DNA from 3 places in the Mesorhizobium sp. L103C119B0 genome. Region 2 is predicted to be linked to each of the others. Evidence: riboswitches for the same ligand, from Rfam matches in the RefSeq annotation. Region 2 holds a riboswitch; each other region holds the start of a gene.

Region 1 (6,368 bases), on a different contig from region 2:
TACGGCATTCGCTTCTGGCCCGAATTCAAGGGCCGCGACGGCTGCCGCACGCCGATGGTGTGGGATGCAACCGCCAGCAATGCCGGCTTTTCGACGGCCAAGCCCTGGCTGCCGGTGCCGGGCAAGCACTTGTCGCAAGCGGTCAATGTTCAGCAGGGCGACGCGGCCTCGCTGCTCGAGCACTACCGGCGCTTTCTCGGTTTCCGCCGCCAGCATCCGGCCCTGGCCAAAGGCGACATCGAGTTCATCGAAAGCGAGGGCGACACCGTCGCCTTCACCCGCCGTGAGGGCAATGAGCAGATCGTCTGCGTCTTCAATCTGGCCAGCAAGCCGGCCGAGGTCGATCTCGGTGGTCAGGCGCTGCTGCCATTGGCCGGGCACGGTTTTTCGGGACAATCCGGCACAGGTTCCATCCGCCTCGGCGGCTACGGCGCCTGGTTCGGGCGCATCGACTGAGTTTTTGACGAAACTGGATTTTTTGAGGAAATCCAGGTTCTCTAGGGAAATCACTGGGAGGAAATTATGGCCGATGTCACGCTGAGACAGGTGAAGAAATCATACGGCAATCTGCACATTCTCCACGGCATCGACCTCGACATAAAGTCGGGCGAGTTCATCGTCTTCGTCGGCCCGTCGGGTTGCGGCAAGTCGACCTTGCTGCGGTCCATCGCCGGGCTTGAGGAGATCACCTCCGGCGAGCTGAAGATCGCCGGCGAGGTGGTGAACGACGTGCCGCCTTCCAAGCGCGGCATTGCCATGGTGTTCCAGTCCTATGCGCTCTATCCGCACATGACCGTCTACGACAACATGGCCTTCTCTATGAAGATCGGCAAGGAAAGCAAGGCCGAGATCGACAAGCGGGTGCGGCAGGCCGCCGAAATCCTGCAGCTGACCAAATATCTCGACCGCCTGCCCAAGGCGATGTCGGGCGGCCAGCGCCAGCGTGTCGCCATCGGTCGCGCCATCGTGCGCAATCCGAAAGTGTTCCTGTTCGACGAGCCGCTGTCGAATCTCGACGCGGCGCTGCGCGTCGCGACCCGCATCGAGATCGCCAAGCTCAAGGAATCGATGCCTGCCACGACCATGATCTACGTCACCCACGATCAGGTCGAAGCGATGACGCTCGCCGACCGCATCGTCGTGCTGAAGGATGGCCATATCGAGCAGGTCGGCACGCCGATGGACCTCTACAAGAAGCCCGGCAATCTGTTCGTTGCCCAGTTCATCGGCTCGCCGGCCATGAACATCCTGCCGGCGACAATCGACAGGACGGGCAACCCGACAATCGTCAGCCATGTCGGCGGCCGCAAGGCAACGGTGCCGATCGCAACGCCGGCGTCAGCAAAGGGTGCGGCAGTCAGCTTCGGCGTGCGGCCGGAGGATCTGTCGGCCGCCACCGGCGCGGAATATCTTTTCGAGGGCGTGGTGGACTATGTCGAGCAACTCGGCGAGGTGCAGCTTGTCTATGTCGATATCGGCCGCGCTGACCTGCCGTTGGTGACCAAGCTGCCCGGCAATGTCGAGGTCAAGCGCGGGGCAAAGCTGCGACTGACCGCGGATGCCGGGGACCTGCACATCTTCGACGCCGATGGGCACTCCTTCTCGCTCAAGCCGGTGGAAGTGAAGGCGGCTTGAGATAGCTGCGTCGTACAGGCATGAAAAAAGAGCGGCGGGCCAGGCCCGCCGCTCTTTTTTAAGCTTCGGCTGTTAGTTGTTGCCGAACCGATCCCTGTCGCTGCTCTGAGGAACGAACTTCTGTTGGTCGTTCGACGAGTTCAGCAGCTTGTAGACCGCCGACTTGGTGCCGGTCGACGAAGTGCGGGTGGTGTCGACGGCAGCGGCCGGCTGGTTGGCGCCATTGGAGCCATAATTGTCGCTGCCGGCAAAGGCAGCGCTCGAAACAGCCAGAACGGCTGCGGTGGCAAGAACGATCTTCTTCATTTTAGTCTCCTGAATTTTTCTGATGCCGCCAGCTGCAGCGGATAAGCCCGCCACGTGCTGGAAACCGGCTTTTAGCGGCCGAAAAGGTTACGGTCGGCACCGTGGGCAGGCGCCTGCTCGGCTGGAGCCGACTTCTCAACCGAAGCCGTATGGCCACTATCGGTCGACGTAATCGCAGGCTGGTTGGCGCCGTTCGAACCGTAGTTGTCGCTGCCGGCGAAAGCGCTGCCGGAGATGGCCAAAACGGCGGCGGCAGCAAGGATGATCTTTTTCATTTCAAATACTCCTGAATTTTTTGGGATCCCGAGAGCGACGGGTTAGCCGCCCTTCTTTGGTCGGGATCAGCGATTGCCGTAGAGGTCGCGGTCGGCGCCCTGAACGACAGGCTGCTTGTCAGCGTGCGCCGGCTTCTGAATGGAAGCCGTATACGAGCTGTCGACCGAGACGGCTGGCTGGTTCGCACCATTGGAACCGTAATTGTCGCTACCGGCGAAGGCGCTGCCGGTGATCGCCAAAACGGCTGCGGCAGTGAGGATGATCTTTTTCATTTTTAGTACTCCAGTTTGTCTGTCCGTCTAGCGGCGTGTCTTGGGAGGAATTCGCGTCGTTCGGACAGCCCCGATGTGGGAAAGCCATAGGCTGGTTTCCAATCACGAAGTTGTTCCGTGTGGACCACGGTCCTGCACCTTGAAATTGTGCCAGGAAGTTCCTCTATGGTCATTTATCGCATTGTTTTCAGTTGCTTATGTCGAACCGAGTGGTTCGCTCCGGTGTCGGTTTCCGGGCCGTCGTTCACACCATCCTGCACGCATTGTCAACAGAAACGAACCGTTCGGTTCGATTAGAGATTGCTAGTAACTTTTCGATACCGTTGAGCCCTTTTTGCCCCCGATCGGAACTGGATCCGCAGCGATTCGGCGATGATAGCGCCGCAAGACAGGATCTCAGCCCTTCGGTGGTCGGCGGGGCGTATGCCGCGCGTGTCGCGCCGCATGGATATGATGTCGCTTTCATGCCGACGTCGCGATCGCTGCCGTGATTAGATGATCGCATCTCAGGTGCCGCTTCGTGACGACGCAGCGGAGAATTGGGAAGCCGGTCAGAATCCGGCGCTGCCCCCGCAACGGTGGTGGAGTTGAAGTCGCAACGGGAGACCACTGGGCAGCAGCCTGGGAAGGTGTCGCGATGGTCCGCAAGGACAACTCCAGAGCCCGGAAACCAGCCCGAGATGCCTAGACTCGACTGATCGCGGTGGGCGGTCAAGAGGTGGATAGTGCATGTCCGGCGCCGCGCCGGCCTGCGTCCGATCCTTCCTCCATCACCACCAAGTTCAGTCCTTAAACCACGAGGACAGAACTATGGATACGCGCAACGACATGCTGAGGCTCCTGAACGGCCGCAAGCAAGGCTTTTCGCTGGAACAGCCCTTCTACACCGACCCGGACTATTTCAAGCTCGACATGGAGCTTATCTGGTATCGCGACTGGCTGTTCATCGGCCATGATTGCGAACTGCCGAAGCCCGGCAGCTATATCACCGTGCAGATCGGCGGTTATCCGGTGGTGCTGGTCCGCGACCAGAAGGGCAACATCAACGCCTTCCACAATTCCTGCCGCCATCGCGGCAGCCGTGTCTGCAACACTGAGAAGGGGATGGCGGCAAAGCTTGTCTGCCCTTATCACCAGTGGACCTACGAGCTTGACGGCCGGCTGCTGTTTGCCCGCCAGATGGCCGACGGTTTCGACAAGAGCCAGTTCGGCCTGAAGCCCGTCGCTTGCGAGAGCGTCGGCGGTTACATCTTCATCTGCCTGGCGAAAGAACCTGCCGACTTTGCGCCGATGCGCGCCATGATAGAGCCCTACCTCAACCCGCACAGGCTGAATGAAGCCAAGGTCGCATTCGAGAGCACCATCATCGAGAAGGGCAACTGGAAGCTGGTCTGGGAAAACAACCGCGAATGCTATCACTGCGCCGGCAATCATCCGGAGCTGTGCAAGACATTCCCCGAAGCGCCGACGGTGACCGGCGTGCAGGGCGCCGACAGCGATCCGGAGATGCTGGCGCACTGGGCGAAATGTGAGGCGGCGGGCCTGCCGAGCAAGTTCCGCATCGATCCGGCCGGGCAATACCGCGCCACCCGCGCGCCGCTGCTGCGCGATGCCGTCAGCTACACGATGTCGGGAAAGCGCGCGGTGACGAAGAACCTGTCCGACACTGTTGCCGCCGACCGCATCGGCACCTTAATGCACTACCACTATCCGACGACCTGGAACCACATCCTGATCGACCATGCGGTCACCTTCCGGGTGCTGCCGATCAGCGCCACCGAAACCGCGGTGACGACCAAGTGGCTGGTGCACAAGGATGCGGTCGAGGGCGTCGACTACAACCTTGAAGAGCTCACCCACGTCTGGACCGAGACCAACGACCAGGACCGCCGCATCGTCGAGGAAAACGCCTTCGGCATCCTGTCGCCGGCCTATGAGCCCGGCCCCTATTCGGAGCTGCATGAGGGCGGCGTGATCCAGTTCGTCGAATGGTACGCGGCCTTCATCGGCCCGCGCCTTGCCGAAGGCGGCCGGCCGGCGCTGCGCAGCGTCGCGTGAGCTGGAGCAGGCGAGGAAGGACCGGAGGATGATGCGATGACGGATCTTGGGCTCTATCGCCATCTTGACCAGATGGCGCCGTGGAACGACAGGCTGCAGGTGCTGGAAGTGACCGGCGTCAGCGACGAGGCGCCCGACGTCAAGACCTTCACCTTCCGCTCCGACAACCAGACCTGGTTCCGCTACAAGCCGGGCCAGTTCTTGACGCTGGAACTGCCGACACCGGACGGGCCACTGATGCGCACCTATACGCTGTCGTCGTCGCCATCGCGGCCGTTTTCGATCGCGGTGACGGTCAAGGCGCAGGCCGGCAGCATCGGCACGCGCTGGATGTTCGACCATCTGGTGCCCGGTTCGCATGTCAAGGCCTACGGACCGGCCGGCGACTTCTCGTTGCACAGCCACCCGGCGGCCAAATACCTGTTCATTTCCGCCGGCTCCGGCGTGACGCCGATGATGTCGATGCTGCGCTGGCTGAACGACTGCGCGCCATGGACCGATGTCGGTTTCGTCAACTGCGCGCGGCGTGCCGAAGAGATCATCTTCCGCAAGGAACTCGAACTGCTCGGCGGCCATATGCCCGGCCTGTCGCTCGGCTTCATGATCGAGGAACGTTCCAGCCGCGAGGGCTGGTACGGTCATATGGGGCGCATCGACGCGATCCGGCTGCCCTTGCTGGCTCCGGATTTCCGCGAGCGCGAAATCTTCTGCTGCGGCCCCGATCCGTTCATGCGCGCCGTGCGCGGCATGCTGGATGCCGCCGGCTTCGACATGACGAAATACCATCAGGAGAGCTTTGCCGCGCCTGTGATGGAGGAAATTCCGGCGCCGTTTGCCTCCCCGGTCGAGGACGGCATCGCTGCACCTGTCGAAGCCGTGACGCCGATCCGCTTCTCGCTTTCGGAGGTCGATGCCGAATGCGTCGCCGGCCAGACCGTGCTGCAGACCGCGCGCAGCTCGGGCGTGCGGATTCCCGCCGCCTGCGAGTTCGGCCTGTGCGGCACCTGCAAGGTGAAGAAGGTCTGCGGCGAAGTCGAGATGAGCCACAATGGCGGCATCCTCGACCACGAGATCGATGACGGTTTCATCCTTGCCTGCTGCTCGAAACCGCTGTCGGCGCTCGAAATCGAGGCTTGAGCCGGTCGACTTCGCCGCAACGGTCGCCGACGCAGGCGTTGTGTTCGCGGGTCTTTGTCTTGCCAAGCATAGGCCGAGTGATTTAGACGCACTTAGGAAGGGCTGGGCAGACCGTGAAACCGGCGCATCCCTTCATGGGCGCATGGAACGGGGACAGAGCGATGCAACAGCGGGTCTACGCGGTCGCAAGCAAGGACATCGTTTTCGAATCATTCGATGGCGAAGCCGTCGTTCTCGATCTTTCGAACGGTAAGTATTTCGGCTTTTCCGATTCCGGCAGCCGGGTCTGGCAGGCTTTGTCGTCCGGCGTCGCCACTGAAGCGCTGGTCGGAGCTGCCGCGGGCGCCGCAAAAATAAGCCTGGCCGACCTCGAAAGCTTCGTTGCCCGACTGCTCGATTTCGGGTTGCTTGCGCCAGCCGAAACACCGGCACAACCGCTTTCGGGCGAGCTGTCGTCTGCGCTTGCTGCCAGCAATGAGCCGCTCAAGGTCGATGTCCACGACGACCTTGCCGATCTCATCATTGTCGACCCGATCCATGAGGTCGAGGAACCTCTCGGCTGGCCGGCGGTGAAACAGGCATAATCGTTTCCCTAAAGCGCGTCGCGTTTGACGGACTCAGGCGACGCGGTTTAGATCTTTGATTTTATGCATGTCGTCGTCTCAAAACCGGGGCCACCCCGAG
Region 2 (6,368 bases):
CCATAGGCGCCGGCCGCGACCCTGGCCAGCTCACGCAGGCGCGCGGCCTCCGGCAATCGTGACAGGGCGGTGGCGGGCAGCTCGAAAAGCGGGTAGGAGTGCGGATTGATACCTGTCGAGAGATCGACGAAAGGTTGTGGCGCGTGAGGGAAGAGCGCCCTCGCCCGGCCAAGGGATCCACCGTGATCCACCACAGTAATCGCTCCATCAGAAAGCTTCATGTCGATCCTGATCGCTTTCCTGTCGCTGGCCATCGAACGCATCCTGGGTTACCCGGACTGGCTGTTCCGTGCCGTCGGCCATCCCGTCACCTGGTTCGGCAGGCTGATAGCCTTTCTCGACCTCAGGCTCAACCGCGACACTGATTCCGACGCGCTGCGTCGCCGCCGCGGCGCGCAGGCGCTGCTGGTGATCGTGCTGGTGCCGGCGGCAATCGCCTTCATCGTGCAAATCCTGCTCTGGCAGCTCTTTCCTGCCGGCATGATCATCACGGCAATCCTGGCCTCGTCGCTGCTGTCGCAAAAGAGCCTTACCGAACATGTCGAGGCGGTGGCCGATTCGCTGGATACCGGCGGGCTGGCGCTCGGCCGCATTGCGGTTGCGCGCATCGTCGGCCGCGATCCAGAGAAGCTCGACCATGCCGGCGTCAGCCGCGCCGCCATCGAAAGCCTGGCCGAGAATTTCTCCGACGGCATCGTTGCGCCCGCCTTCTGGACAGGTGTCTGCGGTCTGGCCGGCGGCGTCGCCTACAAGGCCGCCAACACCGCCGATTCGATGATCGGCCACCGCACCCCGCACCACGAGGCCTTCGGCCGCGCGGCGGCACTCTTCGACGACTGGATCAACCTGCCGGCGTCCCGGCTGACCGCGTTGCTGATCGTTGCCGCCGCCTTTCTCGTTCACGGCGCCGATCCCCGCAACGCTTGGCAAGCAATGCGGCGCGATGCCAAAAAGCACCGCTCACCCAATGCCGGTTGGCCGGAAGCAGCAATGGCCGGCGCACTCGGCCTGGCGCTCGCCGGCCCGCGCAGCTATGGCGGCGTCATCGTCGAGGACGCCTATATGGGCGAAGGCGGTAGGCGCGCGGCGGAAAGCCAGGACATCAGGCAGGCGCTGAAATTGTACCAGGTGGCGGACTATCTGCTGATTGGGCTGTTCGGGTTGCTGTCGGCTGTGCTTATCGCGGTGACGTTCTGAGAGCTTACCGTCGCCCTTCCTTTACCCTCCCCCTTGTGGGGAGGGTCGGCGCGAAGCGCCGGGGTGGGGGACTGCGACCTACGAGAACCCCCACCCCGATCCGCTTCGCGGATCGACCCTCCCCACGAAACCCCTCAAAACTCGATCCCCTGCTGCGCCTTCACGCCGGCCGAAAAATGATGCTTCGTCACGCCCATCTCCGTCACCAGATCCGCCGCCTCGACCAGCGCCGGCTTGGCGTTGCGGCCGGTGACGACGACATGCAGACCTTCGCGCCGCGCTTTCAGCGCCGCCACCACTCTGTAGAGATCGAGATAGTCGTAACGCAGCGCGATGTTCAGTTCGTCCAGCACGACGAGGCTGATCGAGGGATCGGCGATCAGTTCCAGCGCCTTGGCCCAGGCGGCTTCGGCCGCCTTAATGTCGCGCTTCAGATCCTGCGTCTCCCAGGTGAAACCCTCGCCCATCGTGTGCCAGACGACGCGGTCGCCAAACGCCGCGAAGGCATCCTTCTCGCCGGTGTGCCATTTGCCCTTGATGAACTGGACGATTCCGACGCGCTTGCCATAGCCGAGCATGCGCAGCGCCAGCCCGAAGGCAGCCGTGGTCTTGCCCTTGCCGGGTCCGGTGTTGACGATCAGCAGCCCCTTCTCGACCGTCTTTTCCGCGACCTCGGCGTCCTGCACCGCCTTGCGCTTGGCCATCTTGGCGCGATGGCGCTCTTCGTCTTTTGTGTCGATATCGGTCATCTCATTTCACCTTGAGCGGCAGCCCCGCCACCATCAGAAGCACCATATCAGCTACGACCGCGATCTGCTGGTTGAGCCGGCCGGCGGCATCGCGGAACCGGCGTGCCAGCGCATTGTCGGGCACGATGCCTTGTCCGACTTCGTTGGAGACCACGAACCACGGTCCGCGCGGCCGCGAAAGCACATCGGCCAGCCGCCGGCACTCCCCCTCCAGATCATGATCGGCCAGCATATGATTGGTCAGCCACAGCGTCAGGCAGTCGACAAGCACCGGCTGGTTGTCCGGCAATGCCTCGAGCGCACCGGCAAGATCAAGCGGGGCGTCGATGGTCGCCCACCCCTCGCCACGGCGCGAGCGGTGCTGCGCGATGCGCTCGCGCATTTCGCCGTCATAGGCTAGCGCGGTGGCGATATAAGCCCATGGCGGCAGCAACGCCGTCGCCAAAGTTTCGGCATGCGCGCTCTTGCCGGAGCGCGCACCGCCGATGATGAAGGTCAAACTGCGATCAGGCAAAGCTGTCGCGCAGGCTGGTCGCGGTGCCGGCGAAGCGCGCGCGCACTACACCGACAACTGCGCCGAGCACCAGCCAGAACACCAGATTGGTCAGCGTCACCGCCACCACGAACTGATGATGCAGGCCCTCCGGGATCGGCGTTACGAAACTGTCAGGCTGCGGCGCGCCGACAATATGCGGGGCGACGATCAGGACGACGGCGAGCACGGTCAGGGGCGCCGACGTGCGGAAGGTGATAAGGGCAAGACCGATCGCCGTTGTCATCACCGTTGCCCACCACCAGATCTGGCGCTGCATGAGATCGGCCGCCGGCATTGCCGGCAGTTCCGGCGGCAGGCCGAGGCCCGGCGCCAGCGTGAACACGGCAAAGCCGGCCAAGCCCCAGAACACGCCCTGGCGCCAGCTGCCGATGCCGCCGGCGAACTCGGAAACCGCCACCAGGACCAGCGCGAAGCCGATGCCGGTGACGATATTGGCGACGACACTGAAGGCGAAACGCTCGAAGCCGTCGGCCGGCGCCCAGCCTTCGTCCTCCGCCGGCGCGGCTGCTTCAGCCGGTGCTGCGCTGCTCACCGCATTTTCCGCCGGCGCGGCGGTGCTCATGGCATCGGTGTCCGCAGCGTTGGCGGCGGGCGCCGCGGCATGCTGATGCTCATGGCCGCCACCAGCCTTTTCGTAGACCTCCGCCTTGAGGATCAGCGGCACGGTGGCGTAGGCCTGCATGCAGGCGAGAGCGACACCCGCCACGAGCCCTGCGATCGCCGCGATGAACACGACGTTGCGAAACAGGTTCATGATGTCAGATCCTCGTCAGTGGCAGGGAAACGCCATCGAATGGCGATAGTCGTGCGCCGCATTGTGGACCGCATCGATATGCGAGAAACCGACAACGCCGACGACGAAAATGCCCAGAAACGCGCTAAGCACGAGCTGCATGAAGCGCGACTGCGAGGAGACGGATGCGCCGAGGGAGACGGAAGCGGTATTCATATCTTGTCCTTTCGCCCTCCACCCGAGGGCATCGAAGTCAGTTCCCTGTCGCCGGCAGGTCTCCTGGCTCGCGGATCAGCGCCCTTCCCCACCTTCCCGAGGAAAAATCCTCAGTGGCTTGGAGAGGACTACCGCACACAGTTGCGGGGGCAGCCACGGCATTGGGCAACAAGTCAGCCCTCACCGCATTCCCTCTTGGTCCCTAACGGAACCGACGACATGCATGACTATAGGCTGAAACGGCCGCATCCGGCAAACCAAATTCCGCCGGCCAACAGCGCGAATGCGCCATGCGGCGTTACGGGTTCAACGCGGTGATCCGCTCGGCAACCAGCCGCTGCAGCCGCCACAGATGGCGATCGTGAATGCCGCGCTCTTCAAGGTTTTTCACCGTGTTGTAGAGATAGTCGGCGCCCGACCCCCAGTGCCCGCAGGACGTTGCCAGCCTTTCGACGACCTTGCCCTCGTCGAGCGGCCCTGAATAGGTCAGGCCGTTGCGGTTGATGACGAAGGCCAATGCCCTGAGCGGTCCGGCCTCGCTTGCAAGCTTCAGCATGCGCGGCCGGTAGCTTGTCGGCTTCAGCGTGACTTCGCGCCGGAAAAGCCGGCCCAACTGCCCGCGCCGGTTACTTTCGGTCAGCCGGAAGGCGACGCCCTTGCATTGTCCGCCACGGTCCAGCGCCATCATCAGGCCGGGGCTGTCCTTGGTGCCGCGCCAGCGCGTCATGTTCATGCAAAAGGACCGATGCCAGCCGCGCGCCAGCGCAACGCGGTCCTCGACATAATCTATTTCCGGTTTCCAGATCAGCGATCCATAGCCGAACAGCCATAGCGGTTCGCTATCCGGGAGTTCGACCTGCAATTCATCCAGCAGCGCGTCATAGTCGGCGTCATCGAGATGCATCGCGTCCGGATCCGGCCCGGGGTCCCTGATCTCGCGCCAGCAGCGCGCGACCAGCTCCGGCGTAAGCGACATCTGTCGTGCGGCCAATTTCCGAATCCCCCCAATTTCCGAATGTCCCATGTCCACGACATGATTATGCGCCGCGCCTGCAACCGGCAATGCGGCACTCTGATTGACAAACTATCTGCCGGGGTGTCGGCTGACGCTTCATAGGAAGCCAGCCATGCATCCCAACCCGAGCGAGCGCGACCCCTATAACGGCCTGAGCCGGGCCGAACCGACGCTACCGTCATCGGCCTATTGGGATAGCGAGGCTTACCAGCGCGATCTCGACGCCATCTGGTACAAAAGCTGGCTGCTCGTCTGCCGCGAGGCCGATCTTGCCCAGCCTTTGGCATTCAGGACATTCCGCGTTGGCACACAGGAAATCGTCGTGCTGCGCGACGACACCGGCGAGTTGCGCGCCTTCCACAACACCTGCCGGCATCGCGGCTCGCAGCTTTGCCAGGAAAGCGAGGGCCGGCTGAAAGCGCGGCTCATCACTTGCCCCTACCATGCCTGGTCCTACTCGCTGCGCGGCGATCTCGTGCGCGTTCCCTCGAAATCGCTGCCAGATGGTTTCGACAAGGCAGATCATCCGCTCTACCGGGTGGCGCTGTCGGTGTGGCGCGGCTTTGTCTTTGTGAACCCTCAGCAGGCGACGGCCGGCTCCGCCGAGACCTCCTTCGATCCCGCATCCGGCGACCTCGCCAACTGGCCGCTGGAAACGCTGGTATCAGGCCATGTCCTGCGCAAGGTGATGAACTGCAACTGGAAGATCTTCTGGGAGAACTTCAACGAGTGCCTGCATTGCCCAGGCGTCCACAAGGACCTGTCTCGGCTGGTGCCGATGTACGGCCGCGGCCTGATGAGCCGGCACGACGACCCCGACTGGGTCCGCCATGCCGACAATGACGCACCGGAGTTTTCGGGTGGCCTGCGCGCCGGCGCCGAGACCTGGTCGCGCGACGGACATGCCCATGGCCCGGTCTTCCCGGGCCTGACGCCGGCCGAGCGTGCGGCCGGACAGACCTATGCCACCAGCCTGCCCTCGATGTTCATCGTCGGCCATGTCGATTATGTCAGGACGGTGCGACTGATGCCGCTCGGTCCCGAACAGACCGAACTCACCGCCGAGTGGCTGTTCGCGCCCGAGGCGCTCGCCGAGACCGACATCGACAATGTCGTCGCCTTCGGCACCCAGGTGCTGGAGGAGGATGCCGCGATCTGTGAGATCAATCAGAAAGGCCTGCGCTCGATGCGCCACCAGGCCGGCGTGCTGATGCCGGAGGAGTACGATCTGCACCGCTTCCACAACTGGGTGCGCGAGCGGCATGCAGCGCTTGAGGCAACCGCCTGATCGGCGACTAAAGCGACTTCGGCAGATAGCGCCAGGTGATAAAGCCGCAAACAGCGGCCAGAATGCCCAGCGTCACGAACACCGAGCCGAGGCCGAAAAACGCCAGCACCACCGAATAGACCAGCGGCGGCGTCAGCTCGGAAAAGTCGAGATAGGTGCGGTAGACCGCGGCCATCTGCGCCCGCTCATAGGACCGCACCGAGCGCATGAAGGCGGTCGAGCCCAGTGCATCGAGCGCGATGGTGAAGAAGGCGCCGCAGAGCAGGAAAAAGCCCGTAAGCAGCGGCGCGGTAGTGCCGACCGCGCCCGCCGCAAGCAGCGTCGCCGACATCGCGAAATAGGCGAAGGTCATGGTGCGCCGGCCGCCGAAGCGTTTTCCCGCTTTGCCCCAGAAGATCGCCATGAACAACAGCGCATTGCCGGCCGAAACCAGCAGGCCGCCGGCAAGCTTGCCCTCGCCGGTAATCACCATGAACAGCGGCCCGTAGACGAAGAACGTCGTCCAGAAGCAGGAGCGGCCGAAGGCGATCAGCCAGGCCAGCCTGAGCCTGGGTTGTGCTACGAAGCGGCCGATATTGGCCAGCGGATTGGCCGGCCGTGTCTTGCCCGGCCGG
Region 3 (6,368 bases), on a different contig from region 2:
AGGGAGCGGGAGATCAGGGCCTCATGTTCGGCTACGCATGCCGCGAAACCGATACACTGATGCCTTTGCCGATCCAGCTCGCTCATCGCTTGACGAAACGGCAGGCGTATGTCCGGAAGACACAACAGCTTGGCTGGTTGCGTCCTGACATGAAATCCCAAGTCTCAGTGCGGTATGAGGGGTTGCGCCCGGTCGCGCTGGATACCATCGTCGTGTCGACGCAACATGACGAGCAGGTCTCGCAAGAGACTGTCCGCGAGGGCGTCATTGAGGAAATCATAAAGCCTGTCCTGCCGACCCACCTGGAGACGGAAGGCATCAGAATTCTGGTCAACCCGACGGGGCGGTTCGTAGTCGGCGGGCCGCGCGGCGACTGCGGTCTCACTGGACGCAAGATCATCGTCGATTCCTATGGCGGGATGGGTCGTCATGGCGGCGGCGCCTTCTCGGGCAAGGACCCGTCCAAGGTTGACCGCTCGGCTGCCTATGCAGCCCGCTATGTCGCAAAGAACATCGTCGCTAGCGGACTTGCGGACGTGTGCGAGGTGCAGCTTGCTTACGCAATCGGCGTGGCCAGTCCGGTTTCCGTCATGGTCAACACGTTCGGGACAGCCAGGGTTGAGGAAAGCAGGATCGAGCGCCTCATTCTTGAGTTGTTCGATCTCAGACCGAAAGGCATTATCAAGATGCTTGATCTCTTACGCCCTATATACCGCAATACAGCGACCTATGGCCATTTCGGCCGTGAAGAGCCTGATTTCACCTGGGAGAAGACAGACAGGGCGGACGAATTGCGTCGCGAGGCAGGACTCGCCGCCCCGTGAGAGCCGCCGGCGAACGGATTGGCAAGCGGAAAGCCCATTTCCACCGGGCAGACCCGCGCCTGGCAGGCGTGGCGAGAAGCCGGCTCGGGTTTTTTGGCGGAGACATTGATGCCGGATTATGACGTGCTTTGCATCGGCAATGCCATTGTCGACATCATCGCCCAGTGCGACGAGGCATTCCTCGAGATCAACGGCATCATCAAGGGCGCGATGAACCTGATCGACACGCGCCGCGCCGAACTGCTCTACAGCCGCATGGGCCCGGCGATCGAGGCCTCCGGCGGCAGTGCCGGCAACACGGCGGCCGGCGTAGCCAGCTTCGGCGGACGCGCCGCCTTCTTCGGCAAGGTCTCCAACGATGCGCTGGGCGAAATCTATGCGCACGATATCCATGCACAGGGTGTCGCCTTCGACACCAGGCCGCTCAAGGGCGAGCCGCCGACGGCGCGCTCTATGATCTTCGTCACGCCCGACGGCGAGCGCTCGATGAACACCTATCTCGGCGCCTGCGTCGAGCTTGGCCCTGAGGATGTCGAGGCCGACAAGGCATCCGGCGCCAAGGTTACCTATTTCGAGGGCTATCTGTGGGATCCGCCGCGCGCCAAGGAGGCGATCCGGCAGACGGCGAAGCTCGCACACGAGGCCGGACGCGAAGTGTCGATGACGTTGTCGGATTCGTTCTGCGTCGACCGCTACCGGGACGAGTTCCTCGAGCTGATGCGCTCGGGCACTGTCGACATCGTCTTTGCCAACAGCCACGAGATCAAGTCGCTCTACCAGACAAAATCCTTCGACGAGGCGCTGGCTCAGATCCGCAAGGACTGCAAGATTGCCGCCGTCACCCGTTCCGAAAAAGGCTCGGTGATCGTGCGCGGCGACGAGACCGTGGTCATCGAGGCGACCGCCATCAAGGAGTTGGTCGACACCACCGGCGCCGGCGACCTCTACGCCGCCGGTTTCCTGCATGGCTACACGCAGGGCCGCAACCTCAAGACCTGCGGCGACCTTGGCTCGCTGGCGGCCGGCCTGGTGATCCAGCAGATCGGCCCAAGGCCAAGGCAGAATTTGCGCCGCGAGGCGGAAGGGGCTGGGTTGCTGTAGATGCGCCGGCAACTAACCAGCCGCCCTACTGACGCGATGACCGCAGTGGCGGAACTGTGTCAAAGCTCGCTGATAGCGACAGCCATTCGCTTCGGAGAACTGACCCATGCTGCTGCCGTGAAGCTCGCTGGAGGAGCGGTGCAAGGCGTGCTTGCCATGACGGCATTCACCGTCATCCAGATCGTCACCAGCATTTTCCAGAAGCTCAGCTTGGGGAAGGCCAGTAAGGTTCCTGAGGTAACGGAGAACTCGCGGCGTCCGTCGGACTTGACTTGCGATCACGTCCCACGATGCCGAATGCGGGCAGCAGACTGAATATTTCACAATGCTAGACAAAGGCGTAAAAGCGCGATCACATAACGACATAAACATTTCGTTATGCGTCATTGACAAAAGAGCGAACTGCTGTGATCGTCTGCGTGTCGTGGTTCTCGCGTGCGGCGCTGCCGCAGCGGAGCTAAGAGGGAAGCCGGTGCGATGCCGGCGCTGCCCCCGCAACTGTTAGCGGCGAGCCAACCCCAATCACGTCACTGAGGCGAATACCCTCAGGAAGACGGGTAGAGGCTATGACCCCGCGAGCCAGGAGACCTGCCACGCGAATTACGTCCACGGGCGGGGTGTCTCGGTGGCCGCTGCAACCCGGCGTTGATGCCGGCCTGCTAGCGCCTTCCTTGTCACCGACGCCCCAATCATCGGGGTATGACATGACTGTCTCTCAGCAAATTCCTGTAGCAACGCTCGGCGTGCCGCGCTTCGGTCGTCGGCGAGAACTGAAATTCGCCCTCGAAAGCTACTGGTCCGGAACATCGTCCGCTGGCGACCTTCTTGCGACGTCGAAGGCGCTCCGAGCCGCTAGCTGGGAAGAGCAGCGCGATCGCGGCGTGTCGAAAATCCCGTCGAACGACTTCTCGCTTTACGACCATGTGCTCGACACCGCAGCCATGGTCGGGGCCATTCCATCCCGGTACGGCTGGAATAGCGGCGAGGTCCCACTTGACATCTACTTCGCAATGGCGCGCGGCAACCAGGGTCAGACGGAGGATTGTGGACACGCTGGTCACCAGGAGGAGGCTCATGGACCTGGTGTAACCGCGATGGAAATGACCAAGTGGTTTGACACCAACTACCACTACATTGTGCCGGAACTCGATGATGATCAGACGTTCGCCCTCTCGTCATCGAAGCCGGTCGATTACTTCCTCGAGGCTAAAGCTCTCGGCATACACACACGCCCAGTCATCCTTGGACCTATCACCTTCCTCAAGCTGGCGAAATCGCGTGCCGAAGGGTTCGGTCCCATCGCGCTCCTACCGCGGCTGCTGCCCGTTTACGAGCAAGTCCTGCAGAGGCTGAAGCTGTCGGGAGCCGACTGGGTGCAGATCGATGAGCCAGCGCTTGTCCTCGATCTGAACCCGAACGAACGAGCTGCGTTCGAATTCGCCTATGGCCAGCTGTCGAAAGCCGCGCCCGAGCTGAAGATCATGCTGGCTACGTATTTCGGGTCGCTGGGAGACAATCTCGAAACCGCGGTTTCTCTGCCCCTGGCCGGCCTGCATATTGATCTCGTGCGCGCTCCCGAGCAGCTGGAAACGGTGGGTCGGCTCGCTCCGAAGGATCTGGTGCTCTCGCTCGGCTTGATCGATGGCCGCAACGTCTGGCGTGCGAACCTGCCCGCCATTCTCGACCGCATCAAACCGATCGTCGCCGGCTGGCCCTTGGACCGCGTCGAAATTGCGCCTTCTTGCTCGATGCTGCATGTGCCGATTGACCTGCGCATGGAGACGGAACTCGAGGCCGACATCAGGTCGTGGCTCGCCTTCGCGGCCCAGAAGACCGACGAGCTGGTCTTGCTGGCCCGGGCCCTTTCCAAAGGCAGGGATGCGGTGGCAGCCGCGTTGAAAGCTTCTGCCGAGGCTGCCGCCACTCGCTTGACGTCCACGAAGATCCATGACCCGCTTGTTGAGGGGCGGATCGCCAGCATTGACCATAGCATGAAACGACGAGAGAGCGCTTTTGGCGAGCGCTCCAGAGTCCAGGCCGGCACGCTCGGGCTGCCGCCGTTCCCGACGACGACAATCGGGTCCTTCCCGCAGACGCCGCAGGTACGCCGCGCGCGGTCCGCTCATGCGAAGGGCCAGCTCAGTTATGTCGACTACGAGATTTTCCTGAAGAAGGAGATCGAGTCAGCAATTCGTTGGCAGGAAGAGATCGGGCTGGACGTGCTGGTGCACGGTGAGTTCGAACGAAACGATATGGTACAGCATTTCGGCGAGCAGCTGTCCGGCTTCGCCTTCACTCAGCATGCCTGGGTGCAAAGCTATGGGTCGCGCTACGTGCGTCCCCCCATCATCTTCGGGGACGTATCGAGGCGCAATCCGATGACGGTGCGCTGGTGGCAATTCGCCCAGTCGCTTACGGAAAAGCCCGTGAAGGGAATGCTCACAGGCCCAGTGACCATTCTCAACTGGTCCTTTGTTCGAGACGACGTACCCCGCTCCGAAGCCTGCCGCCAGATCGCGCTCGCCATCCGCGACGAAGTGACGGATCTCGAAAGGTCCGGCGCAAGGATGATCCAGATCGATGAGGCCGCGTTTCGCGAAGGATTGCCACTGCGCCAATCTGACTGGAAAGCCTATCTCGACTGGGCTGTCGAATGCTTCCGGATCGCTTCAACGGGTGTAAAGGACGCGACTCGAATCCATACCCACATGTGCTATTCGGAGTTCAACGAGATCATCGACGCGATCGCTGGAATGGATGCGGATGTCATTTCGATTGAGACGTCGCGCTCCAAGATGGAACTGCTGGACGCCTTCACGAGCTCCAAATATCCGAACGAGATCGGTCCCGGCGTCTATGACATTCACTCACCACGTGTGCCGGAGGTCTGCGAGATTTCGGACCTAATCATGCTTGCCCGCGAGCGACTGTCCGACGGCCAACTGTGGGTAAACCCGGACTGTGGCCTCAAAACACGCAAGTGGGAGGAGGTCCGCCCTGCCCTCATTAACATGGTCGCTGCAGCGCGCGCGCTCCGGGAGAAAGTGGCCTGAGGCTTCTCCTTCCTCACCGTGTGGTGAGCTACCGGCTGGCTCCTGTCGGCCGTGAACATGCCAAACCGGCACACTCTTGGAAATGAGCCACTCGGCGCAAATGTGCAATTTCCCTCCGGCACGTGTCTTAATCCCGCAGAAATATAAATGTGGCACTACGCTATAATATTGGTTCCTTGGGGACATACAGGCCCCGCGCCTCGAACAAATCGGACACGCGTCGTTTCTCAAAGTAGACTGCTTGGCGCGTTCGCTCAGGCAGCGACAATATATGGTGCTGCGTCTGTCCGCCCCCAGTTGATCGCGCAGACTACGGGCGAGGTGGCAGGGTTCGGGTATCGCTAGCGTCCCGCCAATTCGGAGATGGACGTCGCAATTCGTGTCGCCAAGTAAAAATCGCCAATCATTTTCGATTGCGAGTCCGCAGCCGATTGGCCCTTATTTTCCTGAGATCTGCGTTACAGGCCGGGGCGTTGTCGCCGTTTCTGAGGGTAAGATGGGATAGGCGACGTGAGGTGCCTCTCCGGTCAGCGAGTTGAGGAAGGCAACAAGCAGGTCAACTTCTTCGTCCGCCAGTACTACGCCGAGCTGGGTGGTCCCCATAATGGCGACGGCCTGTTTCAGATCCCAAACCTTGCCCGAATGAAAGTATGGCGCGGTGAGTGCAACGTTGCGCAGCGGCGCCACGCGGAAGACATAGGAATCGTCGGCTGCATTGGTGACCTCAAATCGGCCCTTGTCTTTGTCCGGCAGGACTTCGGCGCTGGGCCGTTCCACGAGGCCGAACGGGTAATAGGCTTGCCCACCAACGTTGATGCCGGCATGGCAGGACGAGCAGCCTTTGTCCATGAAAAGCACCAGGCCCTGTTTCTGTTCGGAAGTCATGGCAACCTCATCACCATTCAGGAAGCTGTCGAACGGGGCAGGTGTGACCAGTGTCGCCTCGAAGGCTTCGATCGCCTTGGCGAAGTTGTCGAAGGTGACCCGATCGGCTTCAGCCGGAAAGGCTGCATCGAACCACTCGACATATTGCGGCATGGACTTGAGAGTGGCGATGAGTTGGCCCGGTGTATTGGCCATTTCGATCCCGGCTTGGACCGGTCCCTTCGCCTGAGCCTTCAGGTCTTCGGCACGACCATCCCAGAACTGGGCGATGTTGAAGACAGCGTTCAGTACAGTCGGCGCGTTGCGCTGTCCCTTCTGCCAACCATGGCCAATCGAGGTTTCGTGATTGTCGTCGCCGCCGGTGGCCAGGTTGTGGCATGAATTGCACGACAAGACGCCTGACGCCGAGACGCGTGGATCGAAGAACAGTGCCTTGCCGAGAGCGATCTTTTCCGGGGTGATCGGGTTGTTGGCGACTGTCGGCGTGGTGGATGGCAAAGCCGTG

The links. Region 2 has a riboswitch for cobalamin ahead of X728_RS163210 (CbtB domain-containing protein). Riboswitches for the same ligand answer to the same signal wherever they lie in the genome.
Region 1: another riboswitch for cobalamin. It lies ahead of X728_RS156105 (aromatic ring-hydroxylating dioxygenase subunit alpha); the one in region 2 lies ahead of X728_RS163210 (CbtB domain-containing protein).
Region 3: another riboswitch for cobalamin. It lies ahead of metE (5-methyltetrahydropteroyltriglutamate--homocysteine S-methyltransferase); the one in region 2 lies ahead of X728_RS163210 (CbtB domain-containing protein).

What each region holds. Positions count from the first base shown of each region.
Region 1 covers NZ_AYXE01000005.1:227,451-233,818, reverse strand. The annotation lists gene X728_RS156080 (alpha-glucosidase family protein) at 1-456, shown strand, start outside; gene ugpC (sn-glycerol-3-phosphate ABC transporter ATP-binding protein UgpC) at 523-1,635, shown strand; gene X728_RS156090 (DUF680 domain-containing protein) at 1,708-1,941, opposite strand; gene X728_RS156095 (DUF680 domain-containing protein) at 2,013-2,216, opposite strand; gene X728_RS156100 (DUF680 domain-containing protein) at 2,283-2,489, opposite strand; cobalamin riboswitch at 2,981-3,183, shown strand; gene X728_RS156105 (aromatic ring-hydroxylating dioxygenase subunit alpha) at 3,300-4,547, shown strand; gene X728_RS156110 (hybrid-cluster NAD(P)-dependent oxidoreductase) at 4,584-5,684, shown strand; gene X728_RS156115 (PqqD family protein) at 5,846-6,268, shown strand.
Region 2 covers NZ_AYXE01000002.1:75,681-82,048, reverse strand. The annotation lists gene cobD (threonine-phosphate decarboxylase CobD) at 1-221, opposite strand, end outside; gene cbiB (adenosylcobinamide-phosphate synthase CbiB) at 220-1,197, shown strand; gene cobO (cob(I)yrinic acid a,c-diamide adenosyltransferase) at 1,332-1,946, opposite strand; gene cobU (bifunctional adenosylcobinamide kinase/adenosylcobinamide-phosphate guanylyltransferase) at 1,948-2,460, opposite strand; gene X728_RS163205 (CbtA family protein) at 2,453-3,256, opposite strand; gene X728_RS163210 (CbtB domain-containing protein) at 3,272-3,451, opposite strand; cobalamin riboswitch at 3,487-3,682, opposite strand; gene X728_RS163215 (gamma-glutamylcyclotransferase) at 3,750-4,442, opposite strand; gene X728_RS163220 (aromatic ring-hydroxylating dioxygenase subunit alpha) at 4,579-5,754, shown strand; gene X728_RS163225 (MFS transporter) at 5,762-6,368, opposite strand, start outside.
Region 3 covers NZ_AYXE01000003.1:21,140-27,507, forward strand. The annotation lists gene metK (methionine adenosyltransferase) at 1-824, shown strand, start outside; gene X728_RS161250 (adenosine kinase) at 933-1,925, shown strand; cobalamin riboswitch at 2,334-2,536, shown strand; gene metE (5-methyltetrahydropteroyltriglutamate--homocysteine S-methyltransferase) at 2,630-4,978, shown strand; gene X728_RS161235 (cytochrome-c peroxidase) at 5,417-6,368, opposite strand, start outside.